One region of the Aquitalea sp. genome, then DNA from elsewhere that is predicted to be linked to it. Evidence: predicted binding sites of a transcription regulator. Region 1 holds the regulator's gene; each other region holds the start of a gene.
The links. The regulator sigma-54, encoded in region 1, starts transcription at its own class of promoters, with help from an activator protein. The targets are predictions, from matches to a motif close to CTGGCACGCTTCATGCTT.
Positions count from the first base shown of each region.

Region 2: a site for sigma-54 is predicted at 2,957-2,974, ahead of QVF59_RS20760 (circularly permuted type 2 ATP-grasp protein). Genes of this name have one in related genera too.
Region 3: a site for sigma-54 is predicted at 3,916-3,933, ahead of QVF59_RS13360 (nitrate/nitrite transporter). Genes of this name have one in related genera too.
Region 4: a site for sigma-54 is predicted at 1,464-1,481, ahead of QVF59_RS14255 (dicarboxylate/amino acid:cation symporter). Genes of this name have one in related genera too.

Region 1 is NZ_JASLFG010000055.1:29,752-36,888, forward strand. It holds gene hprK (HPr(Ser) kinase/phosphatase) at 1-303, opposite strand, end outside; gene ptsN (PTS IIA-like nitrogen regulatory protein PtsN) at 296-760, opposite strand; gene hpf (ribosome hibernation-promoting factor, HPF/YfiA family) at 881-1,204, opposite strand; gene QVF59_RS18205 (RNA polymerase factor sigma-54) at 1,276-2,697, opposite strand; gene lptB (LPS export ABC transporter ATP-binding protein) at 2,701-3,432, opposite strand; gene lptA (lipopolysaccharide transport periplasmic protein LptA) at 3,429-3,983, opposite strand; gene lptC (LPS export ABC transporter periplasmic protein LptC) at 3,973-4,533, opposite strand; gene QVF59_RS18225 (KdsC family phosphatase) at 4,530-5,054, opposite strand; gene QVF59_RS18230 (KpsF/GutQ family sugar-phosphate isomerase) at 5,073-6,053, opposite strand; gene QVF59_RS18235 (monovalent cation:proton antiporter family protein) at 6,269-7,137, shown strand, end outside.
Region 2 is NZ_JASLFG010000061.1:101,361-108,497, reverse strand. It holds gene QVF59_RS20780 (hypothetical protein) at 1-1,063, shown strand, start outside; gene QVF59_RS20775 (GTP-binding protein) at 1,082-1,624, shown strand; gene QVF59_RS20770 (roadblock/LC7 domain-containing protein) at 1,627-2,259, shown strand; gene QVF59_RS20765 (roadblock/LC7 domain-containing protein) at 2,309-2,671, shown strand; gene QVF59_RS20760 (circularly permuted type 2 ATP-grasp protein) at 3,010-4,455, shown strand; gene QVF59_RS20755 (alpha-E domain-containing protein) at 4,449-5,381, shown strand; gene QVF59_RS20750 (transglutaminase family protein) at 5,418-6,206, shown strand; gene QVF59_RS20745 (proteasome-type protease) at 6,253-6,993, shown strand; gene QVF59_RS20740 (YecA/YgfB family protein) at 7,067-7,137, shown strand, end outside.
Region 3 is NZ_JASLFG010000037.1:65,395-72,531, forward strand. It holds gene QVF59_RS13330 (HD-GYP domain-containing protein) at 1-24, shown strand, start outside; gene QVF59_RS13335 (hypothetical protein) at 141-449, opposite strand; partial or broken gene QVF59_RS13340 (IS5 family transposase) at 618-1,550, opposite strand; gene QVF59_RS13345 (response regulator transcription factor) at 1,627-2,100, shown strand; gene QVF59_RS13350 (ANTAR domain-containing response regulator) at 2,154-2,744, shown strand; gene QVF59_RS13355 (CmpA/NrtA family ABC transporter substrate-binding protein) at 2,754-3,857, shown strand; gene QVF59_RS13360 (nitrate/nitrite transporter) at 4,111-5,313, shown strand; partial or broken gene nirB (nitrite reductase large subunit NirB) at 5,338-7,137, shown strand, end outside.
Region 4 is NZ_JASLFG010000038.1:72,856-79,992, reverse strand. It holds gene QVF59_RS14260 (tyrosine-protein phosphatase) at 316-1,077, opposite strand; gene QVF59_RS14255 (dicarboxylate/amino acid:cation symporter) at 1,536-2,804, shown strand; gene QVF59_RS14250 (type II asparaginase) at 2,972-4,048, shown strand; gene QVF59_RS14245 (sigma-54-dependent transcriptional regulator) at 4,238-5,569, opposite strand; gene QVF59_RS14240 (sensor histidine kinase) at 5,562-7,137, opposite strand, start outside.

The DNA.
Region 1 (7,137 bases):
CAGCAGTTTGGGTACTTGCTGGCCATTGGCTACCATCACCACCGACATGGTCTTGTGGAACAACTGGTCCAGCGCCGTTTTGGCGGCAGACTGTTCCAGCCGGTTCAGATAATCGACCTCAGCCAGGCCCAGAACCTGGACCCGGTTGGGGTGGATGAAGTTGAGGTGGCCTACCAGCGCCAGTGTCGGGCGTTGTTCATCATTGCCGATGGGGCTGTCCGCGCCGCCGGTTCCTGCAACCCAGGTCAGGTTGAGCTTTTGCTGATTGTCCTGATACAACCGGCGCACGGTAATGCTAGGCATTGTTGGTATTCCATCCGGTAAGCAGCTGGTATAGATCGGCACGCGATGGCGCACTCAGCAGTTGCTCACGCAATTGTTTGCTGGAGAAAAGCTGGGCCAGTTCTGACAGAACCTGCAGATGCAGATCAGTTGCCTGCTCCGGAACCAGCAGTACAAACAGGCTTTGCACGGGCTTGCCGTCCGGGGCATCGAAAGGAATGGGGTTTTTCAGGCGGATGAACACGCCTGCAGCTTCCTTGAGCCCTCTGGCCCGGCCATGCGGAATGGCCACGCCCTGGCCCAGGCCGGTGGAGCCCAGTTTTTCCCGGGCAAACAGGCAGTCGAAAATTTCACTGCGCGCAATGCCGTGGGTATTTTCGATAAGGAGGCCCACCTGCTCGAAGACACGTTTCTTGCTGGCGACATCCAGGTCCGGAAGAATGTGGTCCTGTGTCAGGATTTTGCCAATCAGGCTCATAGGAATGTATGCACACGGCTACAAAAACTGGCCAATTCTACGTTGCCTTCATCAAAATGAAAAAGGCTCCGTGCAAATAAAAACGGGAACCCGTGGGTTCCCGCATCGTCGGTCAGGTGATTACAGGGATGCTTCCGGCTGAACTTGCGGAGTTGCGCGGTGTTCGCTCTGTTTTTCCTTGTGCTTGAGTACCTGTCGATCCAGCTTGTCCATCAGCGCATCGATGGCAGCGTACATGTCGGAGTCGGTGGCTTCTACGTGGATATCCTTGCCGGAAAGATGAACGTTGACTTCCGCTTTCTGTACCAGCTTGTCCACCGACAGGGTGACGGTGACGTCGATCACGTGATCGACATGGCGGGTGATACGTTCCAGCTTGCTTTCCAGAAATTCACGGATTGCCGGGGTTACTTCGAGGTGGAGACCGGTTACTTTGAGGTTCATACCCTAACTCCTTCTTGTGTTGACTGCCCGGTCGGGTCGGCCGGGCGAGCGGATATTCTTCAAGACACGCTTTACAGTGCCTTGCGCAGATTGACCGGCGGTATCTGCATAGCTTCACGATACTTCGCAACGGTGCGTCTTGCAACCTGTATCCCTTGCTTGCCCAGTTCGTCGGCAATGGCGCTGTCCGAAAGCGGCTTGGCTGTGTTCTCACCATCGATCATGCGACGGATATGGGCCTTGATGGCGGTGGCTGAGCATTCGCCGCCGCTGTCGGTTTCCAGTGCGCTGCCGAAAAAGTATTTCAGTTCGAACAGGCCGCGAGGGCAGAGCAGGTATTTCTGGGTGGTGACGCGTGACACCGTGGATTCATGCAATCCCAGCTCGTCTGCAATGTCACGCAGGATAAGCGGGCGCATGGCCACTTCACCGTGTTCAAAGAACGCTTGTTGCCTTTCGACTATAGCTTCTGACACTTTCAGAATGGTGTCAAATCGTTGCTGGATGTTCTTGACCAGCCACTTGGCTTCTTGCAGGCGACCGGTCAGTTCGCCTGCTGCGCTGCGGTTTTCCGACAGCATCTGGGCGTACAGCTGGTTGACGCGTAAGCGCGGTACCGCCCCGTTATTGAGTTCGGCCACCCAGTGGCCGCGGCGTTTGCGTACGGTGACATCCGGGATGACATAGTGCACGTCTTCGCCGCCGAAACCGGCGGCGGGGTGGGGAGTCAGTCGGGCGATCAGTTGCTGTGCCTGGCGGATGGCTTCGTCATCCGCGCCCAGTATGCGCTTGAGGCGGGTGTAGTCCCGATTGCCGAGCAAGCTGAGGTGCTCTGCCACGATCTTGCATGCCAGGGCATGGCCAGGCTCTTGGTGCGGCAGGCGAGCCAGCTGCAGGCTGAGTGATTCGGCAAGGCTGCGTGCGGCAATGCCTGCAGGGTCGAACTGCTGCAGCAGGCGCAGGCCAACCATCAGTTCGTCGCATTCCAGTTCCAGTTCCAGCGGCAGATTGCTGGCCAGTTCTTCCATGTCGATGGTGAGAAAGCCGTTATCGTCCAGTTCTTCAATCAGCAGCTGTACGATGGCCTGATCCCTGGTGGGCAGCGTCAGCTCCCCCAACTGGGCCAGCAGATGTTGGCGCAGGCTGACCGGGCAGGGGACATTCAGCATGGGGTCGAACTCATCGTCACCGTCGTTGCGCCGGCTGCCACTGCCCCAGTCGGTCAGCTCGCCGCTGCTTTCGCTGTGGCTGTCATTGTCGCTGCTGTCGGATGTGGGGGTGGTTGATTCTTCGTTGCTGCTGGCGGACTCGGTGGCGGGGCCTTCCTGCGCGGGCAGGTCGTCGCCGCGTTCCAGCATGGGGTTGTCCAGAAGGAAGCGCTCTACCTCGGTTTGCAGGTCAAGCGTGGACAGCTGCAGCAGCTTGATCGACTGCTGCAGTTGTGGAGTGAGGGTGAGTTGCTGTGAAACCCGGAGCTGTAATGACTGTTTCATGGTTTACAGGTGGAAGTGCTCGCCCAGGTAGACCTGGCGCACTTTCTCGTTGTTGACCAGTTCTTCCGGTTCGCCGGATGCCAGTACCGAGCCATCGCTGATGATGTAGGCCCGGTCGCAGATGCGCAGGGTTTCCCGGACATTGTGGTCGGTTATCAGTACGCCGATGCCACGCTGTTGCAGGAAAGTGATGATTTTCTGGATGTCGATCACGGCAATCGGGTCGACACCGGCAAAGGGTTCGTCCAGCAGGATGAAGCGTGGGCGGGTGGCCAGTACCCGGGCAATTTCCACCCGGCGTCGCTCGCCGCCGGACAGGGCCAGCGCATTGCTTTCGCGCAGGTGAGCGATGTTGAGGTCGTCCAGCAGCAGGCTCAGTTCCTTCTCCAGCTTGTCGCCCTTGTAACCGGCAATTTCCAGCACTGCGGTAATGTTTTCCTCTACCGTCATCTTGCGGAAAATGGAGGCTTCCTGCGGCAGATAACCCAGGCCAAGGCGGGCGCGCTGATGGATGGGCAGATGGGTGATGCTGCTGCCATCCAGCGTGATTTCGCCTTCATCGGCACCGATCAGTCCGACAATCATGTAAAAGCTGGTGGTTTTGCCGGCACCGTTCGGGCCAAGCAAACCGATGACTTCTCCACTCTGGATCTGCAAGGCGACGTCTTTGACCACCGTGCGTTTCTTGAAGCGCTTTTTCAGCCGCTCCACTTTAAGGATGCTGGGGCCGCTCATTGCGCGCTTCCGTCGGTTTTTTTGGCGGCAGGGGTGTTGTCCCTGGGCTTGGGCTGGATGATGGCAGTGACACGGCCACCATTGCTGCTGGCCCCGCTGCTGACGTCATACATTTCGGTTTCGGTGTTGTAGGTAATCACATTGCCGATGACCAAGTCGTTGCCACGCTTGACGCGGGCGTTGCCGGTCAGCACTGCGGCGTGGGTGACGGTGTTGTAGTCCAACTGGTTGGCCTGGCCTTCGATCCATTCGTTCTTGCCATCCATTTTCTGGCGGAAGACAACTTGGCGGCCGGTGGCCTGCATGGTCTGGTTCCCCTGCTTGTCCTGGGTGACGGTGGCGCGGTCGGCATTCAGCTTGAGTGTACCCTGAATGATGATGACATTGCCCTGCCATACCGTGACGCCCTTGAGCTGATCGAGATTGCCGCGGTCGGCACTGATTTCGATGGGTTTGTCGCGGTCAGTCTTTTCGGCATGGGCAGTCTGGAGGGCGCACAGGCCTAGGGCCAGCCAGGCCAGCCGGATGAAGCGGCGGCAGTTATTTTTCATAAGTGACCTTTGCATTGGACAGCAGCTGCAACTGGCCGGCCTGCTGTTCGTAGATGAAGCCGACGGCGCTGCCGGTCGACTTGCCGTAGTAGAAGTGGCTCAATGCCGCGGACTGGGCGATATGGCGTACGGTGTCGATGCGCATATTGCTGCTGAGCACACGGGTTTCCTGTTGGGTACCGGTGGCAGGCTGGATCAGTGTGACTTTCTTGTCGAACAGCACCTGCTTTGTCTTGCTGTTGTACCGACCGCTCTCACCGATGGCGTGATAGGCCAGTGTGCCGTTCTTGTAGCTTTGCAGGTCTGGTGCCTCGAAATATGATTCGGTGCGGTCAGGGTATTGCCACATGCGGCTGGCAATCAGTTTTTCCTGCAACATTCCCTTGGGGTCGAAGCGGGTGGCCATGACGTTATCGGCCACGACCTCGGGCTTGTTGGGGTCAAGTTCGCGCTTGTTGGGCTGCCAGCGTGACACGGCGTCCAGCCAGACGGTGAGCAGACCGGTAATCAGCACCAGCAGGATGGGAAACAGACGGTGCGAACGGATCATGCCAGGTACCGGGCCAGGATGGCGTCAAAGCTGCCCTGTGCCTGCATGATGAGTTCGGCCAGCTCACGTACTGCACCCTGTCCGCCGGGAAAACCGGTGACATAGTGCGCGTGCTGGCGCACCAGGGTGGGCGCTGCCGGGACGGCCACAGCCAGGCCGACGCGGCGCAGTACCGGCAGATCGATGAGGTCATCCCCGATGAAAGCGCATTCTTCCAGGCTGACAGCGGCTTGTTCTAGTAGTTGGTTCAGGGCTTCCTGCTTGTTGTGGATGCCGCCGAAATAGAAGTCGATGCCCAGCGCCTGGGCACGATGCTCCACGCAGCGATCGGCCCGCCCGGAGATGATGGCCAGGCGCACGCCGGTGGATTGCAGCAGCTTGAGGCCAAGGCCGTCCTGTACGTAGAAGGATTTGCTTTCTTCGCCCTGGGCGTTGTAGTAGATGCGGCCGTCGGTGAGGACGCCGTCCACGTCCATGATCAGCAGCTTGATCTTGCGGGCTTGTTCGGTGATGGCTTGCATGGGCTTCCTTGTTGGCGGCTAGACGACGCCGGCCTTGAGCAGATCGTGCATGTGGATGGCCCCGGCCAGCTTGCCGTCGGCATCCACCACCAGCAGGCTGGTGATGCGGCGTTGCTCCATCAGGTGAACCGCCTCGGTGGCCAGCTTGCTGTGCAGGATGGTTTGCGGGGCGGGGCTCATCACCTGGTCGATGATCAGATCGTAGATATTGCCGGAACGTTCCAGCGTACGGCGCAGGTCACCATCGGTATAGATGCCCTTGATGACATTGTCAGCCGTGGCAATGGCCACCATGCCAAGGCGCTGGTGCGACATTTCCAGCAGCGCATCCTTGAGCGGGGTGCCGGGCAGGACCCGTGGCAGTTCGTCGCCGCTGTGCATCAGGTCTTTGACATGGACCAGCAGGCGACGACCCAGACTGCCGCCCGGGTGGGACAGGGCAAAGTCTTCCGGGCCAAACTGGCGGGCATCCAGCAGGGTGACGGCCAGGGCATCGCCCAGGGCAATCTGCACCGTGGTGCTGGTGGTGGGGGCCAAGCCCAGCGGGCAGGCTTCCTTTTCCACCTGGGTATCCAGCAGGATGTCGGCTTCGCGGCCCAGCGAGGAGGCGGGATTGCCGGTCATGCCGATCAGCACCAGCCCCTTGCGCTTGAGTGCCGGCAGCAGGGCCACCACTTCGCCCGATTCACCGGAGTTGGACAGCGCAATGACCACATCCTGAGCGGTAATCATGCCCAGATCGCCGTGGGCTGCCTCGGCTGGGTGTACGAAAAAGGCCGGGCTGCCGGTGCTGGCCAGGGTAGCGGCAATCTTGCGGCCCACGTGGCCGGATTTGCCCATGCCGGTGACGACGATGCGGCCGGTGCAGGCCAGAATGGCATCGACAGCGCGCAGAAAATCGCCATTGAGTCGACGGGACAGGGCCAGAATTGCATCCGCCTCGGTCTGCAGTACTTCACGCGCCAGATCGAGCCGGGAGCTTGTTTGAGCTTTTTCCATAGGGGAAAGTATATCAAAGGTTATAATCGCTGGAGGCAGAAGCTGGTGCATCTTTTGCTTGGTGTCTGATTTCGTGCGCCGTTGCCGGATGGTTTTTGCCCGCGTCCGGGTCATGCTTTATGCTGTCTGCTTGCTGCAGACAGCTCATCTTTGCAGGTAACTGATGTTACCGTCATGTTGATTTTCCCGCGTTTACACAGGAGATTGTTGCGCTCATGCATTCGCTTGCCCCGATTGTGCTGGTTCTGCTGGCGGCCGTGTTGTCCGTTACCTTGTGCCGCAGCCTGCGCGTCCCGCCTATGCTGGGCTATCTGGTGGTGGGCTTCCTGGCAGGTCCTGGTGTGGCCAGCCTGATTCCCGAGGGCGAGGAGACGCAGTTCCTGGGTGAAATCGGCATCGTGTTCATGATGTTCTCCATTGGTCTGGAATTTTCCCTGCCCAAGCTGCGGGCGATGCGGCATCTGGTATTTGGCCTGGGACTGGCGCAGGTAGTGGTTACGCTGTCGCTGATTGCGCTGGTGATGGGTTGGCTGACCGGTTCTGCGCTGTCCGGCTTTGCCGTGGGCGGTGCGCTGGCCATGTCATCAACCGCCATTGTCAGCAAATTGCTGACCGAGCGGCTGGAGCTGAATCAGCAGCACGGCCAGCTGGCTATCGGTGTGCTGTTGTTCCAAGACATTGCCGTGGTGCCGCTGTTGATTCTGCTGCCTGCCTTTGCCGGCGGCAGCGAGACCTTGTGGATGGATCTGGGGCTGGCTGCCGTCAAGGTCGTGGTGGTGATGGCCCTGCTGCTGTTCTTCGGTCAGCGCCTGGTACGGCCCTGGTTCCATCTGGTGGCGCGCCAGCGTTCGGGCGAGCTGTTCATGATCAATGTGCTGCTGATCACCCTGGGAGTGGCCTGGCTGACCGAGCTGTCCGGCCTGTCGCTGGCCCTGGGTGCTTTTGTGGCCGGCATGCTGATTTCAGAGACCGAATACCGTTACCAGGTGGAAGAGGACATCAAGCCCTTCCGCGACATCTTGCTGGGCTTCTTTTTTGTCACCGTGGGCATGCGCCTGCAGCTGTCGGTGCTGTTCGAGCGTTT
Region 2 (7,137 bases), on a different contig from region 1:
GGCAACCACGGTAGCGCTGCACCATGAAGTCAGCCTTACGACGCCGCAAACCAGACCTGCCGCAGCGGCAGCCCCAGAGGCCATCAGCGCAGCCGCTGCCTATGTCGCCAGCGTGGCACCAACGCTGTCCGAGGTCATCACCCAGTCCCAGGAGGCTCACCGCGCCGCCACGGCAGCCCTGCAGAATGCCGCAGTGGCACCTGCATCCGACCTGCCGCAGTTAATGGATTTGCCAGATGCCGAGACAGTAACGGACAGCACCGCAGCAAACCACGACAACAAGGTAAACGTGGTGCGCAGCATGCTGCCTCCGGAACGTCCGGCCAGTGCGACGGCAGAACCGCACCTTGATGCCAGCAAGGTCGATTACGCCAAAATCAGCTTTGCCCGGTTCGACCCCAATGCCGGCCTGTTCGGCATGGTGGCCCGCTTGCTGCGCCAGCGCAGCGCTGCCGTGGTACGAGTAAGGGAAATACCGGTACTGGTATTGCTGCCAGCACAGGACAAAGCTCTGTTGTTGCAGCCGCTGGACAGCCTGCAGGCATTGTGTGCGGCCCCCAGCCAGGATGTGGATCAGCAAGCCTATGCCAACGAACCCCTGCCAACGGTCAGTCAGGAACTTCGCCCGCAAACCCTGGCCTGGCAGCTGGCCATCTGGACTTGTCAGGGCCGCCTGATGCGTGGCATCAGTGCCGACACCCCGATCCGCCTGCGCTTCTGGCCTAACCTGACCCGGCTGGCTCCCATTCCGGAAGCCATGCGCATTACCGCCTTCCTCACCCGGACCCCGGTCAATCTCAAGCTGATCACCCGCCTGCTCAAGGTGCCGCCAGAACATCTGTTCAACTATCTGGCTGCCGCCTACGGCATCGGGATTCTCGACCTCCCCAACCGCAGCGGCAATCTGTCGGTCATCACCACCGAGCCGGTAAGGCCCGCCGCCAAGGCCGAAGCCGCCAGCAGCGACAACACCAGCAACGCCCCCGGCGCAGCGGTGGTGAAACCGGCACCGGGCAGTGGCAACCTGCTGTCCCGCTTGCTGAAAAAAGTCATCGGCCTGTAAACAGGAAAACTCGAATCCATGCGTGCTTACGATAACAAGATCATCTTTGCCGGCCCGGTCGGCGCAGGCAAAACCACGGCCATCGGTGCCATCAGCGATATTGCACCGGTTACCACCGATGCCCGTGCGTCTGACATGACACTCAACCGCAAGGACACCACCACGGTGGCACTGGACTACGGCGTGCTGATGCTGGATGAAACCACCAAGGTCCATCTCTATGGCACACCCGGCCAGGAGCGGTTTGATTTCATGTGGGACATCCTCAGCCAGGGCGGCATCGGTCTGATCCTGCTGCTGGACAATACCCGTACCAATCCGGTGAAGGATCTGCAGTTCTTTCTGAACGCCTTCCGCGACATGCTCAAGGACGCCCCACTGGTGATCGGTGTCACCAAGACCGATATGCGCGCCACACCCAGCATCGAAACCTATGCCGCCCTGCTGGAAAAATTTGACATGCGGCCACCCATTTTCGAAATTGATGCCCGCTCCCGGGAGGACGTCAAAAAGCTGGTACTGGCCCTGCTGTTCTCCATTGATCCCGGGCTGGAAAGCTGATCATGTCAGACAACCTTTCGCTCAAGGACGCGCTGTACCCGATTGCCAGCCCGGCCGGGGCCTACTATGCCGTGTCCAGCCCGGAACAGGATGCCGCCCGCGTGCTGCTGACCCAGATTCTGCGGCTGGGCCATTCCGTTCCGCTGACTGAGTCCCTGCTGACCGAGTGGAGCAACAATGACCTGGACAAGGGACTGGAGACCCTATACCGGCTGCAGCGACTGGACTTTGTCCACGGCACCGAAGAGCCGCGCCCTTCGCTGGCAGTCAATCTGGAAAGCCAGCTGCCATCGCTGCTGGCCGCGCTGTCGGACAACGGTCGGGCCCTGCTGGCCGACGACAACGGTCTGTATTACGCCACGGCGGGCTTTCATCACGAATCCGCCGAGGAAATCGCCGCCCTGGCCGGCGACATCATGTCGCTGAACCGTCGCCACGCCCTGCTGCTGAAGAACAACCTCAACATCAGCAGCCTGGCCTGGTCGGTCAGCAATCCTGCCGGACAGAGTGAGCTGGGATTTTTCCCCCTGCATGTCGGGCAGCAGTCTTTCGTGCTGGTGATCGGCGGCATCCCGCGCCTGCAGGACGAACACTTCGTGACGCTGATCGAATTGCTCAGCCGTCGTTACGCTTGAATAAACAGCAGACCCGATACGGGCCACAGAATACCCACTGGAGAAAACCATGCGTGAACAGATGCTCAAGTCCATCCTGAGTGACCTTAACGGTGCCTCGGCCGATATCGAAGCCTCGGCCATCATCTCATCCGACGGCCTGACCATGGCCGCCCTGCTGCCGCAGGATGTAGATGAAGACCGGGTTGGTGCCATGGCTGCCGCCATGCTGTCGCTGGGTGAACGCACCGCCAAGGAGCTGACGCGAGGCGAGCTGGAACAGGTGATGGTAAAGGGCGATAACGGTTACATCCTGATGAGCTATGCCGGCAAGGATGCCGTACTCACCGTGATTGCCCGGCGTGAAGCCAAGCTGGGCCTGATTTTCCTGGATGCCAAGCGCGCCGCGCGCAATATTGCCGAAATCCTCTGACCATCACGGCCCGGCCTCGGGCCATGACCAGCCGGCAGCGATGGGCCTCACGCCCCGTGGCTGCCGGCATTGTCTCTGCCACTGCCCGCCCGCCTTGTGCCTGCACCATTGTCAGGCCGCTTGCGCACCACGCCTTGCCGCCTTGTTTCATTGCGGTGCAGCACCGTCTTCACCCGACATGGTAATTCCCCCTTCCGACCCTGACAGTGCCTGCATCCGGTGCATAAGGGCTCCGACACTGCACCACAGCCTGCCGTATTGCCGGCCACAACGGCTACTCTTTGCCGGGCATGCTTATTGCGTAATGCATTGCACAAGCCATCAAGGGGGAATGCGCGATGCACCGGATCACACCGCTAGACCACACCCACTACGACGAAATGCTGGCACCGGATCAGAACACCCGTCCGTCCTACCAGCACTTCGCCAACTGGCTTAACCAGGCACCGCTGGCCTGGCTGCGCGACAAGCAGAGCGAGGCCGACACCCTGTTTCGCCGCGTCGGCATCACCTTTGCCGTGTACGGCGACGAGAGCGGCTCCGAACGGCTGATCCCGTTCGATACCATTCCACGCATCATCTCCGCCAGTGAGTGGAAAACGCTGGAAGCAGGCTGCATCCAGCGCGTCACGGCACTCAACCGCTTTCTGCACGACATCTACCACGAGCAGAACATCCTCAAGGCCGGCATCATCCCGCCGGAGCAGATTCTCACCAATGCCGGCTACCAGTTGGCCATGCAGGGCATAGATCTGCCACGCCAGGTGTACGCCCATATCGCCGGGGTGGACATCATCCGCCACAGCGACGGCGGCTTTTACGTGCTGGAAGACAATCTGCGCACCCCGTCCGGGGTGAGCTACATGCTGGAAAACCGCAAGATGATGATGCGGCTGTTTCCCGAGCTGTTTGCCAACCACGACATCACGCCGGTGGAACACTACCCCAATATGCTGCTGGACACCCTGCGCTCGGTGGCACCGGCCGAGGTGGATAATCCCACCGTGGTGGTGCTCACCCCCGGCCAGTACAACAGCGCCTATTTCGAGCACGCCTTTCTGGCCAGCCAGATGGGGGTGGAGCTGGTGGAAGGGCAGGACCTGTTCGTCAAGAACGGCCATGTCTACATGCGCACCACCTCGGGCCCGCAGCGGGTGGATGTGATCTACCGTCGGCTGGACGATGCCTATCTGGACCCGCTGGCCTTCAATGCCGGCTCCATGCTGGGCGTGCCGGGTCTGATGTCGGTGTACCGCGAAGGCCGCGTCAGCGTGTGCAATGCGGTGGGCACCGGTGTGGCGGATGACAAGTCCATCTACCCCTATGTGCCGGACATGATCCGCTTTTATCTGGGCGAAGAACCCATCCTGCACAATGTGCCCACCTGGCAGTTGCGCAAGCCGGATGATCTGGCCTACGTGCTGGACCACCTGCCCGAGCTGGTGGTGAAGGAAGTCCACGGTGCCGGCGGCTACGGCATGCTGGTTGGCCCGGCCGCCACCCAGGCGGAAATCGAAGCCTATCGCCTGCGCATTCTGGAAGACCCGGCCAACTTCATCGCCCAGCCCACACTATCCTTGTCCACCTGCCCCACTTTTGTCGAATCCGGCATTGCGCCGCGCCATATCGACCTGCGCCCCTTTGTGCTGTCGGGCAAGAAAGTGCAGCTGGTAGCCGGCGGCCTCACCCGCGTGGCCCTGCGCGAAGGCTCGCTGGTGGTCAACTCGTCGCAAGGCGGCGGCACCAAGGACACCTGGATCCTGAAGGAGGACATCACATGCTAAGCCGAATGGCAGGGTGCCTGTACTGGATGGCACGCAATATGGAACGCGCCGAAAACACCGCGCGCTTGCTGGATGTCAGCTTGCAGATGTCGCTGCTGCATGCGTCCTCGCAGGACGACCTACTGGTGCCGCTGGATGTCACCGGCAGCACGGCGGATTTTCTGCGCCATCACCACACCCCCACCCCGCAAGCCGTGCTGCACTACCTGGCACTGGATGGCGAAAACCCGGGCAGCATTTACAACTGCATGCGCAGTGCGCGGGAAAACGCCCATGTGGTGCGGGTAAAAATCACCACCGAGATGTGGGAGCAGGTGAACGGAACCTGGCTGGAAATGCGCGAATGGCAGGCTCGAGGCCTGGACACCCGCAGCGCCTCGGCCTTTCTGGAATGGGTGCGCGAGCGCTCGCACCTGTTCCGTGGCGCAGGCTACGGCACCATGTTGCGCAATGACACCTTCCACTTTTCCCGGCTGGGCACCTTCATCGAACGCGCCGACAACACCGCGCGCATCCTGAATGTGAAAACCAAGCAGATCAGTGACAACGAGCCGGAAGCAGAAAACATCCTGGACTACTACCAGTGGGCGGCGCTGCTGCGTTCGGTGTCCGGCTTCGAGGCCTATCGCGACATCTACCGCGACAGCATTACCCCGGAGCGGGTGGCCGAACTGCTGATCCTGCGCCACGACATGCCGCGCAGCCTGCGCGCCTGCTTTGGTGAAATCAACAAGGTGCTGGGCCGCATCGAAGGCCATGCCGGGCGCAGTGCGCGGCGGCGCGCCAGCGAAATCCAGGCGCGGCTGACCTACAGCAGCATCGAGGACATCTTTGCCGACGGGCTGGAACAGACACTGGACAGCCTGATCGACGACATCATCCTGCTGGGCAACACCATTCACCACAGTTATCTGGAAGCTGCCTGAGCACAGGCCGGTTCGCATCATCAGAAAGGGATAGCCATGAGACTCGCCATCAGTCATGAGACGCTGTACCGCTACGACAGCCCGGTCCGTCACAGCACCCAGTACCTGCGCCTGACGCCGCAAGGCGGCAACGGCCTGCAAATTCTGGACTGGCAGCTGGAACTGCCGGTGGCCGCCCATCGCAGTACCGACAGCTACGGCAATATCCTGCATGTGCTGACGCTGGACTACCCGCACCAGGAAATCCGCATCAAGGTCAGCGGCACAGTGGAGACCGATGTCACCGCCCCGCTGAGCGACGATCTGCCGCCACTGTTTTTCCTGCGCCAGACCGAACTGACCACCCCGGACGAGGCCCTGCGCCGCTTTGCCGCCGCTTACCGCCAGCCCGTACCCAGCCTGGGCCAGCTCCAAGCGCTGGTGGAAGGCATTCGCGAGCACATGCCCTTTTTGCCTGGCGAAACCCAAAGCCATACCCCGGCTGCCGCCGCCTTTGCCAAAGGGGCTGGCGTGTGCCAGGACCACACCCATGTCTTCCTCAGCTGCGCCCGCCAGCTGGGCATCCCGGCACGCTATGTCAGCGGCTATGTCTACTCGCCGGCCCACGCCACCGACCACGTCTCCAGCCATGCCTGGGCCGAAGCCTGGGTGGGTGGGGCCTGGCACAGCTTTGACGTGGCCAATGCCGTAGCCGCCAACGAGCACCACCTGAAACTGGCCATCGGCATGGATTACCTGGATGCCTGCCCGGTACGCGGCGTGCGCTTTGGCGGTGGCACCGAAAGCATGAGCGCCCAGGCGCGCGTCTGGCTGGACGGACAGTAACAAGCCAGCTAGATTGGTTTAACTCCACTTTTCAAGTAGCTGCATCATGACTTACTGCGTCGCCATGAATCTTGCGTCCGGCATGCTGTTTGCCTCGGACTCCCGTACCAATGCCGGGGTGGACCACGTATCCACCTTTCGCAAGATGCAATTTTTCCAGCAACCGGACGAGCGGCTGCTGGTGATGCTGTCCGCCGGCAACCTGGCCACCACCCAAAGCGTGGTCAGCCTGCTGCGCCAGCGCGCCAACGCCAGTAGCGGCAAGGGCGAGCGCAACATCCTGAATGTACCGTCGATGTACGACGCCGCCTGTCTGGTGGGCGATACCCTGCGTGAAATTGTCGAGCGCGACGGCCCCACCCTCAGCCAGTCCAAGATCGAAGTCGGCTGTTCCTTCCTGCTGGGCGGGCAAATCCGGGGAGAGGCACCACGGCTGTTCAATATCTATCCGCAGGGCAATTTCATCGAAGCCACCCAGGACACACCGTATTTCCAGATCGGCGAAGCCAAGTACGGCAAGCCCATCATCGACCGGGTGGTCAGCTATGACACCCCGGTGGAAGACGCCGCCAAATGCGCGCTGATCAGCTTTGACTCCACCATGAAGAGCAATCTGTCAGTCGGCCTGCCCATCGACATGCTGGTTTATGACAAGGACGACTTCGGCCCCGGCATCCACCAGCGCATTACCGAGCACGACCCCTACTTCCAGCAATTGCACACCGGCTGGGGTGAGGCCTTGCGCGAAGCCTTTGCCGCCCTGCCGCCGATGCGCTGGAAGGAATAAGACCACAACGTGATTGGTCAGCCAGGGGGCTGATCGGTAATAATGCGGCATTACCACTGAAAGACCACTGTTGATGAAACACGCTCCGCTGACTGAGGCCGACTACCAGCGCCTGTCTGCCACCCTGCAACGCTTTGAAAGCCT
Region 3 (7,137 bases), on a different contig from region 1:
TCACTAGCCGGTGATGGTGTCTGACAAAGATGCCCGCGACCATGCTGTCAGAGGCGAGCCGTCCAAGGCCGCCCATGTGGCTGTTCAAACAGGATGGCCGTAATCGGGCGCACTGTCTGGATGCAACCTGAGCGTCAGATTCAGGCCGGGCTATCAGGCAGCTTGTCGTCAGCCGGCGGCTGGGCCGGAATGATTTTCCAGCCATTGGCGCAGGCCTGTACGTGCGGGTAGAACATTTTGCTCTGCGCGCAGTAATACCAGAAGGCCGGCTTGGGTTTGGGAGACACCATTTGCTGCTCTTCCGCTGCCGGGCTGCATTGCTGTTGTGCTTGCATGCCGCGGCTACCGGGTTTGCCACCCTGGTCCGGGCCGGGCATGTCTCCCATGCCCTGGGCCTGACAGTAGCCGGCCAGCAAGGTGAGTGCCGGGATTAAACGTGAAATCTGCATCGTGTTCTCGCCTGGTTGAGTGCAGCACATCGTAATCAGATGCTGCAGGCGGCAACAGCGCAGGAAAGGTAATTTATTGTCAGGCGGTGCTAAGGATGCGGCGCATCGGGCTGAGGCTTTGTTGCACAAATCAGCCGCAGGTCGAACTACCCCAATCCCCAGACGGATTTATCCCATGCGGACCGTTTGCGGCGTGCCCAGTGCTGTGAAGCGATTCAGAATCGCTGCACAGATTTGAAGCTCCGCCACCTGCCGGTCAAAGTCCCGTGACTTAACCCGGTCTGCCAGCAATTTGAAACAGTACATCTTCGTTTCGACCAGACTGCGGCGATGGTAGCCGCTCCACTTTGTCCAGAGCGTGCGCCCCAGATACTTCACTGAGCGTAGCGACTCATTGCGAGCCTGATTGCCCTGTGAACTCCCTTTCCAGAATTGACCGTTTCGACGCGGGGGAATGATGGCCGCCGCCCCACGCTCTGCAATCGCTGCGTGACATAGGCGTGTGTCGTACGCCCCATCAGTGGTCACCGTCACCAGTCCCGCTGTCACCGGAATTTGCGATAGCAGCTCTGGCAGCATCGTGGCATCACCGGTGCGATTGTCGGTCACTTCCATTGCCCGGATTTCCAGCGTTTGCGCATCAATTCCCAGATGCAGTTTGCGCCATTGGCGGCGGTAGTCAGCGCCATGCTTTTTCACCCTCCACTCACCTTCACCCATCATCTTGATGCCGGTGCTATCCACCAAGAGATGCAGACAACCCTGCTTTTTCTGTACCGGAATGCGGACCTGCTGGTCTTTCTGGCGGCGGGAAAGCGTACTGAAGTCGGGAACGGCCCAGTCAAGTCCAGCCAGGCGCAACATGCTTTTTACCATACCTGTGGCTTGACGTAGCGCCAGACCAAAGAGGCATTTGATGGTGAGACAGAACTGGATGGCAGCATCGGAAAAAGTTGGCTGCCGTCCCCGCCTGCCGGTAGCCGGTGCCAATCAGTTCATGTCTTTGTCGAGCCAGAGAAGGAGCTGCCCTCGTTGCTTGAGGGACTGGTTGTAGGACTGCCAGTTGATGGTTTGGTACTTGGGAGGAAGGGGCTTGCTCATGCGGTCATTCTACCGGACAGGCGCAAGCCCTGATTTGTGCAACAAAGCCCTGACCATGCAAGCGAGCCGGCCCGTGATGACTGATGCAAAGCTGCTTACCCCCAGAGAAAAAGCCGTCATCGCACTGATGGCCGAATCCCGCTCCAACAAGCAAATCGCCCGGACGCTGGAGATTGGCGTCTCCACGGTAAAAAGCTATGTTTCGTCCATTTTGCTGAAACTGGCGCTGAAAAGCCGGCTGCAAGTAGGGCTGTATGCACTGCGGCACGGTCTGGTGACCGTGGATGCCGCGTTCTACCAGCGGGTGCTGGGCTGCGATCCCCTGCCAGAGGACGGCGTGCGGCTGACTGCGCGCCAGCGCGATATCATCCGGCTGGCGGCTGCCGGCCTGTGCCTGAAGGAGATGGCGATACAACTGCAGATCAGCCTGTATACGGTGAAGGTGCATCTGCACCATGTACTGCTGCGGCTGCAAGTGGGAGACCGCTACAGCGCCATCATCATGGCCATGCGGCTGGGGTGGCTGGAGCTGCCCGCCATGGCCGACTGAGACGGCAGGCACGAATATTGCACGGTTACTGGCAACCACTTCCAGATGCTGCCATGACTGCCTCCTCTCCATTACGACTGTTGCTGGTCAACGATACCGACCGCCCGATGGCCGAGCTGCATGCCGCGCTGACGGCGGCCGGTTATCTGGTGATTGCACAGGCCCAGGGCGCAGCCGAGCTGCTGCAGCTGGTGGACAGCCAGACGCCCGACATCATCATCATCGATACCGAATCCCCCTCACGTGACACGCTGGAACAACTGGCGCTGATGGGTCATGCCGCACCACGGCCAGTGGTGATGTTTGCCGAGCAGGGCGGGCTTTCCGCCATTCAGGCCGCTGTCAGCGCCGGGGTTACCGCTTATGTGGTGGACCAGGTGGCAGCCAGCAAGCTCGCCCCCATCATCGACATGGCACGGGTGAAGTTTGAAGAAGACGCGCGGCTGAAAAAACGCCTGGCCGAGGTGGAAGAACAGCTGGCCGACCGCAAGCTGATCGAACGCGCCAAGGGCATCCTGATGGAGCGCCGCCAGTTGAGCGAGGCCGAAGCCTATGCGCTGCTGCGCAGCCAGGCCATGCAAAGCGGCCTGCGCCTGGCCGAGCTGTCCCGACAACTGATCAATTCCAGCAAGCTGCTGGGCTGAAAGCCTTTCATGACTGCTCCTGCATCCCTACACCAACTCAAACTGGGTTTTGTTGCCCTGACTGACTGCGCTGCACTGGTGGCCGCCCACAAGCTGGGGCTGGACCGGGAGCTGGGTCTGCAGTTCTGCCTGCAGCGCCAGCCTTCCTGGTCTGCCGTGCGCGACAAGCTGATGAACGGGCAGCTGGATGCCGCCCATGCCTTGTACGGCCTGGTGTACGGCATGCAGCTGGGCATGGGCAGCCCGCAATGCGACATGGCCATTTTGATGACGCTGAACCAGAACGGGCAGGGCATCAGCCTGGCTCCGGCGCTGGCGGATCAATACCGGCAGGGCATCAGCCTGGCTGAGATCAGCCGGGATCTGGGGCGGCCACTGGTGCTGGCACATACCTTTCCCACCGGCACCCATGCCATGTGGCTGTATTACTGGCTGGCGGCCCAAGGCGTGCACCCGCTGCGCGATGCCCGCTGCGTGGTGATTCCACCGGCGCAAATGGGCGCTGCGATGCAGGACGGCATGCTGGACGGATTTTGTGCCGGTCAGCCCTGGCATGCGCAGGCACAGCAGCTTGGCGTGGCCAGCCGGGTGGCCGACAGCGCCGCCATCTGGCCGGAGCACCCGGAAAAGGTGCTGGCCTGCCGCCGCGAGCTGGTACAGCAGCAGCCCGAGCTGGCCGGCCGCCTGGTACAGACCCTGTTACTGGCCAGCCACTGGCTGGATCAGCCGGAAAACCATGCGCAGGCGGCCGCCTGGTTGGCTGAAGACGCCTATCTGGCGATGCCGGCGGAGCTGATTCTGCAGCATTGGGAAAGTGCCGATGCCGGCCAGCTGCGCTTTTGCACCGATGGTCGGGTCAATTACCCCTATCTGTCGGACGGGCTGTGGTTCCTGCAGCAATACCGGCGCTGGGGCATGTGGCAGGGCGAGGCCGGGCAAAGCGTGGTGGCCGCAGTCAACCAGACAGCGCTGTACGAGCAGGCTGCCAGATGCTGCGGTCTGCCGCTGCCGGCTCCGGCAGATCGCCATAGCGTGCTGATGGATGGCTGCCACTGGCCGGAGCGCGCCGATGCCGCGCCCAGTGTCGGTGCGATGCTGAATTTTACGCACTGATGCGGTGCAGCATGGGGCCGAAAACAGCGTAAACCGGCCTCCAGCAGGTATTTTGCAGCTGGCACGCTATTTGCAATGATTACCACGCAGCGGCGCAATGGCGTGCCGCCTGCACCAGACATCACGGCAGCGGCCAACGGCGGCCACTGCCGATACGGACAACGGCGTCCTCACCTGATTCCAACATCAGGGAGGACGCCGTTTTTGTTTTGGCCATTTGGCGGGAAGCACGCTTCCCCGACAGGAGCAACACATGGACCGCACTTTCTGGCAAGCCGGACACAAGCCGACCCTGTTTTCAGCCTTTCTGTATTTCGACCTCAGTTTCATGGTGTGGTATCTGCTGGGGCCCTTGCAGGTGCCCATTGCCACCGCACTGCATCTTTCCACCCAGCAACGCGGCCTGATGGTGGCCACGCCGATTCTGGCCGGAGCCATCCTGCGCCTGCTGATGGGCGTGCTGGTGGATCGCATCGGTGCCCGCGGTGCCGGCATCATCGGCCAACTGATCGTGATTGCCGCCTTGCTGGCAGCCTGGCAGATCGGCATTGCCAGCCTGGGTGGCGCGCTGCTGCTTGGCTTGTTCCTGGGCGTGGCCGGAGCCTCGTTTGCGGTATCGCTGCCGCTGGCTTCGCGCTGGTATCCGCCGCAGCACCAGGGCACGGCCATGGGTATTGCCGGGGCAGGTAATTCCGGCACCGTGCTGGCCGCGCTGTTTGCCCCGGCGCTGGCGCTGGTTTTTGGCTGGCAGAACGTATTTGGCCTGGCCTGCATTCCGCTGCTTGCTGCGCTCATCATCTTTGCTGTCTGTGCCAAGGATGCGCCCAATGCACCGCCGGCCAAGAAGCTGGCCGACTATCTGGCCGTGCTGAAGGAAAAGGACGCCTGGTGGTTCATGTTCTTCTACTCGATGACCTTTGGCGGCTTCTCCGGTTTTGCCAGCGCATTGCCGGGCTACTTCCACGACCAGTTTGCCTTTGATGCCAAAACAGCCGGCATGTACACCGCCGCCTGTGTGTTTGCCGGCTCGGTCATGCGTCCGCTGGGCGGCATGCTGGCCGACCGTCTGGGCGGCACCCGTTCGTTGCTGGCGGTGTATCTGTGCTGCGCGCTGCTGATTGGCGCTGCCGGCTTCAATGTCGGCGGCCCTTCGGTGGCACTGCTGCTGTTCATTCTGGCCATGCTGTGCCTGGGAGCCGGTAACGGCGCGGTGTTCCAGCTGGTGCCGCAGCGCTTTGGCAAGGAAATCGGCGTGATGACCGGCCTGGTGGGCATGGCGGGCGGGGTGGGTGGTTTTGCCCTGGCTGCCAGCCTGGGGGCCATCAAGCAGGCTACCGGTGGCTATGCAGCTGGCCTGTGGCTGTTTGCCTGCCTGTGCTGCCTGGCCTGGCTGAGCCTGGCCGGAGTGAAACAACGCTGGCGCAGTGGCTGGACCGTAGCCGCAGCCCGGGTATAAGAAGCGAAGGAGAGCAAGATGGATATGGCAGAACTGCAGGGCAAGACCCGGCAAAAGCTGGTGGTGGTGGGTAATGGCATGGCCGGCATCCGCACCGTGGAAGAGTTGCTGGGCCTGGCGCCTGAGATGTACGACATCACCGTATTCGGTGCCGAGCCACACCCCAACTACAACCGCATCCTGCTGTCGCCAGTACTGGCCGGGGAGCAGGCTTTCAAGGACATCATTCTCAACAGTGTGGAGTGGTATGCCGAACAGGGCATCACCCTGCATATGGGCAAGAATGTGGCCACCATCGACCGGGTACGCCGCAAGGTCATTGCCGAGGATGGCACCGAGGCCGCTTACGACCGCCTGCTGCTGGCTACCGGCTCCACGCCCTTCATCCTGCCGGTACCGGGCAAGGAGCTGGATGGCGTCATCAGCTACCGCGACATCCGCGATACCGAGCTGATGATGGAAGCCGCCAAGACCAAGCGTCAGGCAGTGGTGATTGGCGGTGGCCTGCTGGGGCTGGAGGCTGCCAATGGCCTGAAATTGCGCGGCATGGATGTCACCGTGGTGCATCTGGGCGACTGGCTGCTGGACCGCCAGCTGGACGACGTGGCCGGTGACTTGCTGCGCCGGGCGCTGGAAGAACGCGGCATCGGCTTTTTGCTGGGTAAGCAGACCGCCGCCATTCTGGATGACGGGCAGGGCGGCGTGGCCGGGGTGCGCTTTAGCGATGGCCAGCAGGTGGACGCGCAACTGGTGGTGATGGCGGTGGGTATCCGACCCAATACCGCGCTGGCCGAATCCTGCGGCCTGCATTGCGAGCGCGGCATTGTGGTGAGTGATGCGCTGCAAACCTACGACCCGCGTGTATACGCGGTGGGCGAGTGCGTCAGCCATCGCGGCGTGGCCTATGGCCTGGTCGCGCCCTTGTTCGAACAGGCCAAGGTGTGCGCCAACCATCTGGCCCAGTTGGGCATTGGCCGCTATCAGGGCTCGGTGCTGTCGACCAAGCTGAAAGTCACCGGGATTGATCTGTTCTCCGCTGGCGACTTCATGGGGGGCGAGGGCATGGAGGACATCGTGCTGTCCGACCCGGCTGGTGGCGTGTACAAAAAACTGGTGATCAAGGACGACAAGCTGGCCGGGGTCTGCCTGTACGGCGATACCGCCGACGGTGCCTGGTATTTCAAGCTGCTGCGCGAAGGGCGTTCGGTGGCGGATTTGCGCGATACGCTGATGTTTGGCGAATCCACCATCGGTGACGCCGGCGTGCAGGGCCAGAGCAAGGCCGCCTGCATGAAAGACAGCGACGAAGTGTGCGGCTGCAACGGCGTGTGCAAGGGAACCATCGTCAAGACCATCAAGGACAAGGGCCTGTTCACGCTGGACGAGGTGAAAAAGCACACCAAGGCGGCCAGCTCCTGCGGTTCCTGCTCCGGCCTGGTGGAGCAGATATTGATGAGCGTGGTGGGTACGGATTTCCAGGAAACGCCCAAGACCAAAGCAGTGTGTGGCTGTACCGAACGCAGCCATGGTGAAGTGCGCAAGGCCATCCGCGAACAGCATTTGCTGACCCATGCCGAGGTGTTTCACTTTCTGGAGTGGCGCACCCCCAATGGCTGTGCCACCTGCCGCCCGGCCATCAACTACTACCTGCTGTCCAGCTGGCCGCATGAGGCGGTGGACGATCCGCAAAGCCGCTTCGTCAACGAACGGGTGCACGCCAATATCCAGAAGGACGGCACTTTCTCGGTGATTCCGCAGATGAAGGGCGGCGTCACCACCGCCAGCGAGCTGCGCCGCATTGCCGACGTAGCCGACAAATACCAG
Region 4 (7,137 bases), on a different contig from region 1:
GCATGGGTTGCCTTGGGGCAAGTTAGCTCTGCCCCTTGGTAGAACTGCTCAAATTCGGGGAAACCTCTGCTGTTCGTGCAGCGTGGCAATCCCGAGCGAAGCTCTCTTCGAGAGAACGTGTAGAGACTGAACGGGCAGGTCGTAAAGACAAGAGACAGTCCAGACCACAAACCCGAAAGGGGCGGCGAAAGCCGTAGCGGGTAAGCATAATCCGTTGGTGCCGGGTTCGACTCCCGGGGGGCCCACCAAAATAAAAAGCCGCTGTGAAGCATTCACAGCGGCTTTTTCATGCCCGGCATTCAGTGTGCTACCTATTCAGTACAGATAGCGTCGTTGCAGCTGCTGTTTGCTGGCGGGGTCGATCAGAATGACCGATTGCAGATAGGATGCCATGGTGTCGTAATGCTGTTCCACCGTGGTGTAAAACCGCTGCAGATATTGCTTATCCACTTGTAGCGCAACGCGAAATGCAGCTTGCTGCACCGGGGTCGCACCCGCGGCGGCAGCCTTTGCGATGAGTCGCGCATTTTCGCTGCTACGCATGCGGTTGGTTTGCAGATAGTCCTGATAAATCAGCGTCCGTGGCACCTCCAGAGTTTCCAGGATCAGCATGGCAGCGATACCGGTTCTGTCCTTGCCGGCCGCGCAATGAAACAGCACGCTTTTTTGTGCATGACTTGCCAGCAGTTCCAGGAAGAAGCGCCGGTAGCCGGCCTGTGCCGCAGGGGAAAGGGCCAGTTCCCGGTATAGTGCCAGCATGAATTCCTGTGTTCTGGCGGTACTGTCCAGTTGTGAGAAGGCGGCGATGGAGGCTTGTGCCTTGTGCTGCGCTTCGGCCAGCAAGTCGATGTGGACATGACGGGTTTCGGCAATTGCAATATCAGGTCGTTGCCGGACTTCATCAGCACTCCTGAAATCGATGATTTTTTCCACTTGATAGCGTTGTACCAGTTGCTGGCTTTGGTACGGTGATAGCTGTGACAGCTCGCCCGAGCGAAATAGGCGGTGCTGCAGCAACCGCTTGCCGTGCTTATTTTGAATACCGCCCAGATCGCGAAAATTTGTGATGATGTTCAAGGTATTGCCCCTGTCTTCGTCTGCACATGCTGTGGGGTGGGGCAGGGCAGCTTAACGATGCTCCGCCGTGATGCTTGATCCAGCCCTGGTACATGCGGAATGGCCGTTGGGTGGTCTGATGGTGGGGGTGATTTTCGATGATTCTGCCAAGCGGACCAAAGGGTGACGGTAGCCACTGGACTGGCAGCAAGTTCATGTTGCGGTGCAGAAACTTTTTAGCAGGCAGCTGGTCTGATTTGGCCCTTCTCAGGCCAACTGGCCAATACGCTGGTCGGTTTTCCAAACGGGCTGTCCGTGTCTGATTCGGAATTCCGAATCAATGCTGTTGTAATTTTATTTTTGTTTATAAAAATCAAGTAGTTATCTTGTGAAATTGTGAATTTTTCTTGGCACGATTTCTGCTGTATAGAGCGTACTCAACACCGGTCGCAAAGCCGGGTTACTCTGGAGAAACGCTCGTGAAAACCAACAAGATTACCCTGTGGGTCTTGATTGCCCTCGTTCTGGGTATCGCAGTCGGCTATGGCTGTCACACCTCGATTACCGATCCGAAGCAACTGAAGGACGTTGCGGGTTATTTTTCCATTCTGACCGACGTGTTCATGCGTCTGATCAAGATGATCATTGCCCCCTTGGTGATGTCTACCCTGGTGCATGGTATTGGCAGTAGCGATTCCCGTTCTGTAGGCCGCGTAGGGCTGAAAGCCATGTGCTGGTTTATGGGTGCTTCCCTGGTGTCCCTGTTCCTGGGCCTGATCTTTGCCAATGCCCTGCAACCGGGTGTGGGCTATACCTTGCCGATGGCCGATGCTTCCGGTCCGGCAGTGAAAGCCAGTGCACTGAACCTGAAGGACTTCATCACCCACATGTTCCCCACCAGCTTCTTTGACGCCATGGCGAAGAATGAAGTGCTGCAAGTGGTGGTGTTCTCGGTGTTCTTTGGTTTTGCCATCGCATCCTATAAGGGTCCGAAGCCGGAACTGCTGATGAAGGGTCTGGAACAACTGGCCAACATCATGCTGCGCGTAACCAATATCGTGATGATGTTTGCACCGGTAGGCGTGTTTGGTGCCGTTGCTTCCACCATTACTGCGGATGGCCTGGGCGTTCTGGCCATGTATGCCAAGTTTATGGGTAGCTTCTATCTGGCGCTGTTCTGCCTGTGGATGCTGATGATTGCTGCCGCTTACGGTTTTGTCGGCAAGAAGATCTTTGCTCTGCTCAAGACTATCCGCATGCCGCTGATGCTGGGTTTTGCCACTGCCAGTAGCGAGGCCGCTTACCCGACCCTGTTGGAGCAGCTGGAACGCTTTGGTATCAAGGAACGGATTTCCGGTTTTGTATTGCCGCTGGGTTACTCCTTTAACCTGGACGGTTCCATCATGTACACCTCGTTTGCCGCCCTGTTCATTTCCCAGGTTGCCAACATCCATCTGACGCTGGGCCAGCAAATCACCATGCTGCTGATCCTGCTGATCACCAGCAAGGGCATTGCCGGTGTACCGCGTGCATCGCTGGTGGTAGTGGCTGCCGTACTGCCGATGTTCAATCTTCCGGAAGCAGGCATTCTGCTGATTCTGGGTATCGACCACTTCCTGGATATGGGCCGCACTGCGACCAATGTACTGGGTAATGCGATTGCAACTACCGTGGTGGCTGCATCCGAAGGCGATATCGATGCAGATGCCGCACAGGTTAACCCGGCACTGGCAGAAGAACAGGCCTGAGCTCCCTAAGGCCCTGCCACCGTTTTACCCTATAAAAATCCAGTGACAGATCCCGGCCTGCCCAAGCCGCCGATACAGGCGGACAGGCAGGACGCGGGGCTGATCGCTGCAGCCAGTTGCTTCCCGGCAACGACATCCCCACTAGTCTTTCTACAAAGAGAAGAGACATGAAACAAACCTTCAAAATGCTGCTGTCCAGCGCTGCCGTGATGGCTGCACTGTGTGGTCAATCCGCCCAGGCGGCCGAGGCTGCCAAACCGCATGTGGTGATTCTGGCTACTGGCGGCACCATTGCCGGTACCGGTGCCAGCAGCACCACCACCATCGGTTACACCGCAGCCAAGCTGGGCGTGGACAAGATGATTGCCGCCGTGCCCGAGCTGTCCAAGGTAGCGGATGTGCGTGGTGAGCAGGTTGCCCAGATCGCCAGCGAAAGCATGACCAACGAAGTGTGGCTGAAACTGGCCAAGCGCGTGAACGAACTGCTGGCGCAGAAGGATGTGGATGGCGTGGTGATTACCCACGGTACCGACACCATCGAAGAAACCGCTTACTTCCTGGATCTGGTGGTGAAGAGCAAGAAGCCGGTCGTGGTGGTGGGCTCCATGCGCCCGTCTACCGCCATCAGTGCTGACGGCCCGATCAACCTGTACAACGCCGTGATTCTGGCTGGCAGCAAGGATGCAGTCGGCAAGGGTGTGCTGGTGGCGCTGAACGACCAGATCAACGCGGCACGTGAAGTGACCAAGACCAACACCTCCACTACCGACACCTTCAAGACGCCGGAGCTGGGCTACCTGGGTTACATGCAGGACAACAAGCCGCACTTCTACCGCATGTCCACCCGCAAGAACACTGCGGATACCGAATTTGATGTATCCAAGCTGAACAGCCTGCCGCGCGTCGACATCGTTTACGGTTATGCCAACATGGACCGCGTGGCCATGGACGCCGACATCGCAGCCGGTGCCCAGGGTATCGTGCAAGCCGGTGTGGGTGATGGCAGTATTGCCGCGCAGATGATGCCGGCCATCCGCGATGCCCGCAAAAAAGGCGTGCTTGTGGTGCGCAGCTCGCGCGTAGGTAATGGCATCGTGGCCCGCAACGGTGAGGCCAATGACGATCAGGAAGATCTGGTGGTTAGCGACACGCTGAATGCGCAAAAAGCCCGCATCCTGCTGATGCTGGGTCTGACCAAGACCCACGACACCAAAGAACTGCAACGCATGTTCTACACCTATTGAGCTGGCTGACAGGCGCTACACCGGCCTGTCTGTCGATTGCGACACCCAATCGGGTGAGATCCCCCCGCAGCGACAGCATGGTGTGGCGACTGATCAAGCAGCCTTTGGCAAGCGGCCCCGGTGGCCGCTTTTTTTATGTCCGCAGCCCGGAGCCGGCCGGGGACTGCGGGCAGGCCATCAGCCTGGCCATCAACCAGGCTGGTTCAGACCGTATTTCTTCAGCTTGTCGAACAGGGTGGTCTTGGCCACTTTCAGGGCTTCGCTGGTGCGGCTCAGGCTGTAACCGTGGCGGCGGAATTCCTCGGCAATCAGCGCACGCTCGAATGCCTCTACCGTCTCTGCCAGCGGCAGGCTCTGGCTCAGCTCGCCGGATTCGGACAACGGGGTGCGAATACCCAGCACATAGCGTTCGGCCACATTGCGCAGCTCCCGCACATTGCCGGGCCAGTCGTAGGCCAGCAGCTCGGCCTGTTCGTGGGCTTCCAGCTGCGGGGTGGGGCGGTCAAAGCGGCTGGCCGATTGCAGCAGGAAGTATTCGAACAGTAGCGGAATGTCTTCGCGGCGTTCGCGCAGCGGCGGCAATTGTAGCGTCACCACGTTTAGCCGGTAGTAAAGGTCGCTACGGAAGCTGCCGTTATTGCCCATGGCTTTGAGGTCGGCCTTGGTGGCGGAAATCACCCGGCAATCCACCGCAATGGGTGTGTTGGAGCCCAGCCGCTCCAGGGTGCGCTCCTGCAATACGCGCAGCATCTTGATTTGCAGCGGCAACGGCATGCTTTCGATTTCATCCAGAAACAACGTACCGTTATTGGCGTATTCGATGCGCCCGATGCGGCGCTTGGCCGCACCGGTAAAGGCGTGTGCCTCGTGGCCGAAGATTTCGCTCTCGAACAGGTTTTCTGCCAGACCGCCACAGTTGACCGCAACGAAATTGTGTTTCTGACGCCGGCTGATTTCATGCAGGCAACGCGCCACCAGCTCCTTGCCGGTGCCGGTTTCGCCCAGAATCAGCACATTGGCGGAGGTATCGGCCAGGTCGGCAATCATGCGCCGCACTTTTTCCATGGCCGGCGAGCGGCCGATCAGCCGCGACTCCAGGCTTTGCTTGTCCTGTAGCTGACGGCGCAGGGTTTCCACTTCCAGGCTCAGGCGACGTTGCTCCATGGCGCGGCAGACCACTTCATGCAGCCGTTCGGGGGAGAAGGGCTTTTCGATGAAGTCGTAGGCACCATCCTTCATCGCCTGTACCGCCAGGCTGACATCACCATGACCGGTGATCAGGATAACAGGCAGGCTGGCGTCCTGGGCTTTCAGTGCCCGTAGCAAGGCCATGCCATCCTGGCCTTGCAGATGGATGTCGCTCACCACCACGCCGGGAAAGCCCTGATGCAGCAGGCCCAGTGCCTGCTCGGCACTGGAGACGCCGCGGGCATCCAGTCCTTCCAGCATCAGTGCCTGCTCGCAGCCCAGCCGGACATCCGGATCATCCTCGATGATCAACACTTTCATGCCATCAAACATGGCGGTATTCCTTTGTAGCAAGCGGCAGGGTGATGGTGAACACGGCACCGCCCTGCGGGTGATTGTCGGCACTCAGGCTGCCGCCGGCCTCGGCAATGATGCCGGCGCTAAGGGTCAGCCCCAGTCCCAGGCCGATGCCGGCCGGCTTGGTGGTGACAAAGGGCTCAAACAGCTGCGCACGCACGGCGTCCTGCAGGCCGGGGCCATTATCGCGGATTTGCAGTACCAGTTGTTCGGTCGTACGGTGGCCGCTGATTTCTATACAGCCGTCCGGCTTGTCTTGCAGCTCATCCAATGCATTGGCCAGCAGATTCACCAGCACCTGCTCGAAACGATTGGGATCGCAGCGGGCCTGCCATGGCTCGGGGGCGTGTGGTCGTAGAATCCTGACCCGGCTGTCTTCCAGGCGATTGCGCAGCAATAGCAGGGCGCTATCGATGGCCAGGCTGATATCCACGGTGCCCAGGCTACTGGTTGATTTGCGCGAATAGCCCTTCAGCGCACTGGTGATCTCACCCATCTTGTCCACTAACTGGCAGATGGTTTGCAGATTGGTACGGGCGGTTTCGTTTTGTTGGCGCTCCAGAAACTTGATGGCATTGCCCGACAGGGTGCGCAGTGCCGCCAGCGGCTGGTTCAGTTCGTGGGCGATGCCGGTGGCCAACTGGCCCAACACGGCCAGCTTGCCCGCCTGCACCAGATTGTCCTGGGTCTGGCGCAAATGCTGTTCGGTACGGATGCGTTCGCTGATTTCTTCTTGCAGCTGCTGGTTGGCGCGCGACAGGTCGGCAGTACGCTCTTCTACCTTGCGTTCCAGTTCCCGGTAAGCTTGCTGCAGAGCCTCGCGTGCCGATAATTTGTCGCGCAGGCGGCGGCGGCGTTCGTTCAGCCACAGAATGCCGGTGAGACTCAGCAGGGTCAGTACGGCGGCCAGGGCCGCACGGTTGTAGGCCAACTGGTAGACAGGATCCAGACTGGACAATACGGTCAGCTTCCAGCTGGAGAGTGGCAGCTGCAGCGATTGGCCCAGCATGTCGCGCGGGTAGGCCAGCCGGCTGAGGGTACGGCGGCCGCTCTGGTTCAGTCGGTAGATATGGCTGCCGTCGCCCAGGCTGCGCCGTTCTTCCAGTCCCAGTGGCAGCAGGCGTTTGCGGTTGTATTGCAGATTGCGGTCGAATGCTTCCTGCAGCGCCTTGCTGAAGGGCTTGAGTGTGCTGAATTTCCAGCCCGGCTCGGTAGCCAGAATCACCACGCCGTTCTGGTCACTGACCATGACGGTAGTCTTGTTCTCCCGCCACAGTTTTTCCAGATACTCCATATTCACCTTCACCACGGCCACGCCGATGATGCGGCCATGACTGGTGAGCGGCTCCGACAGGTAATAACCGGCTTCGCTACGGGTGGTGCCCACGCCGAAGAAACGGCCTGGCTGGCCGCTCATGGCGTCGGTGAAATAGGCACGGAAGGCATCGTTTTCGCCCAGATAACTGTCTGGCTGCCGCCAGTTGCTGGTGGCACGCACAATGCCGCTGCTGTCCATGATGTAGATGGCGCTGGCTCCGGTACGC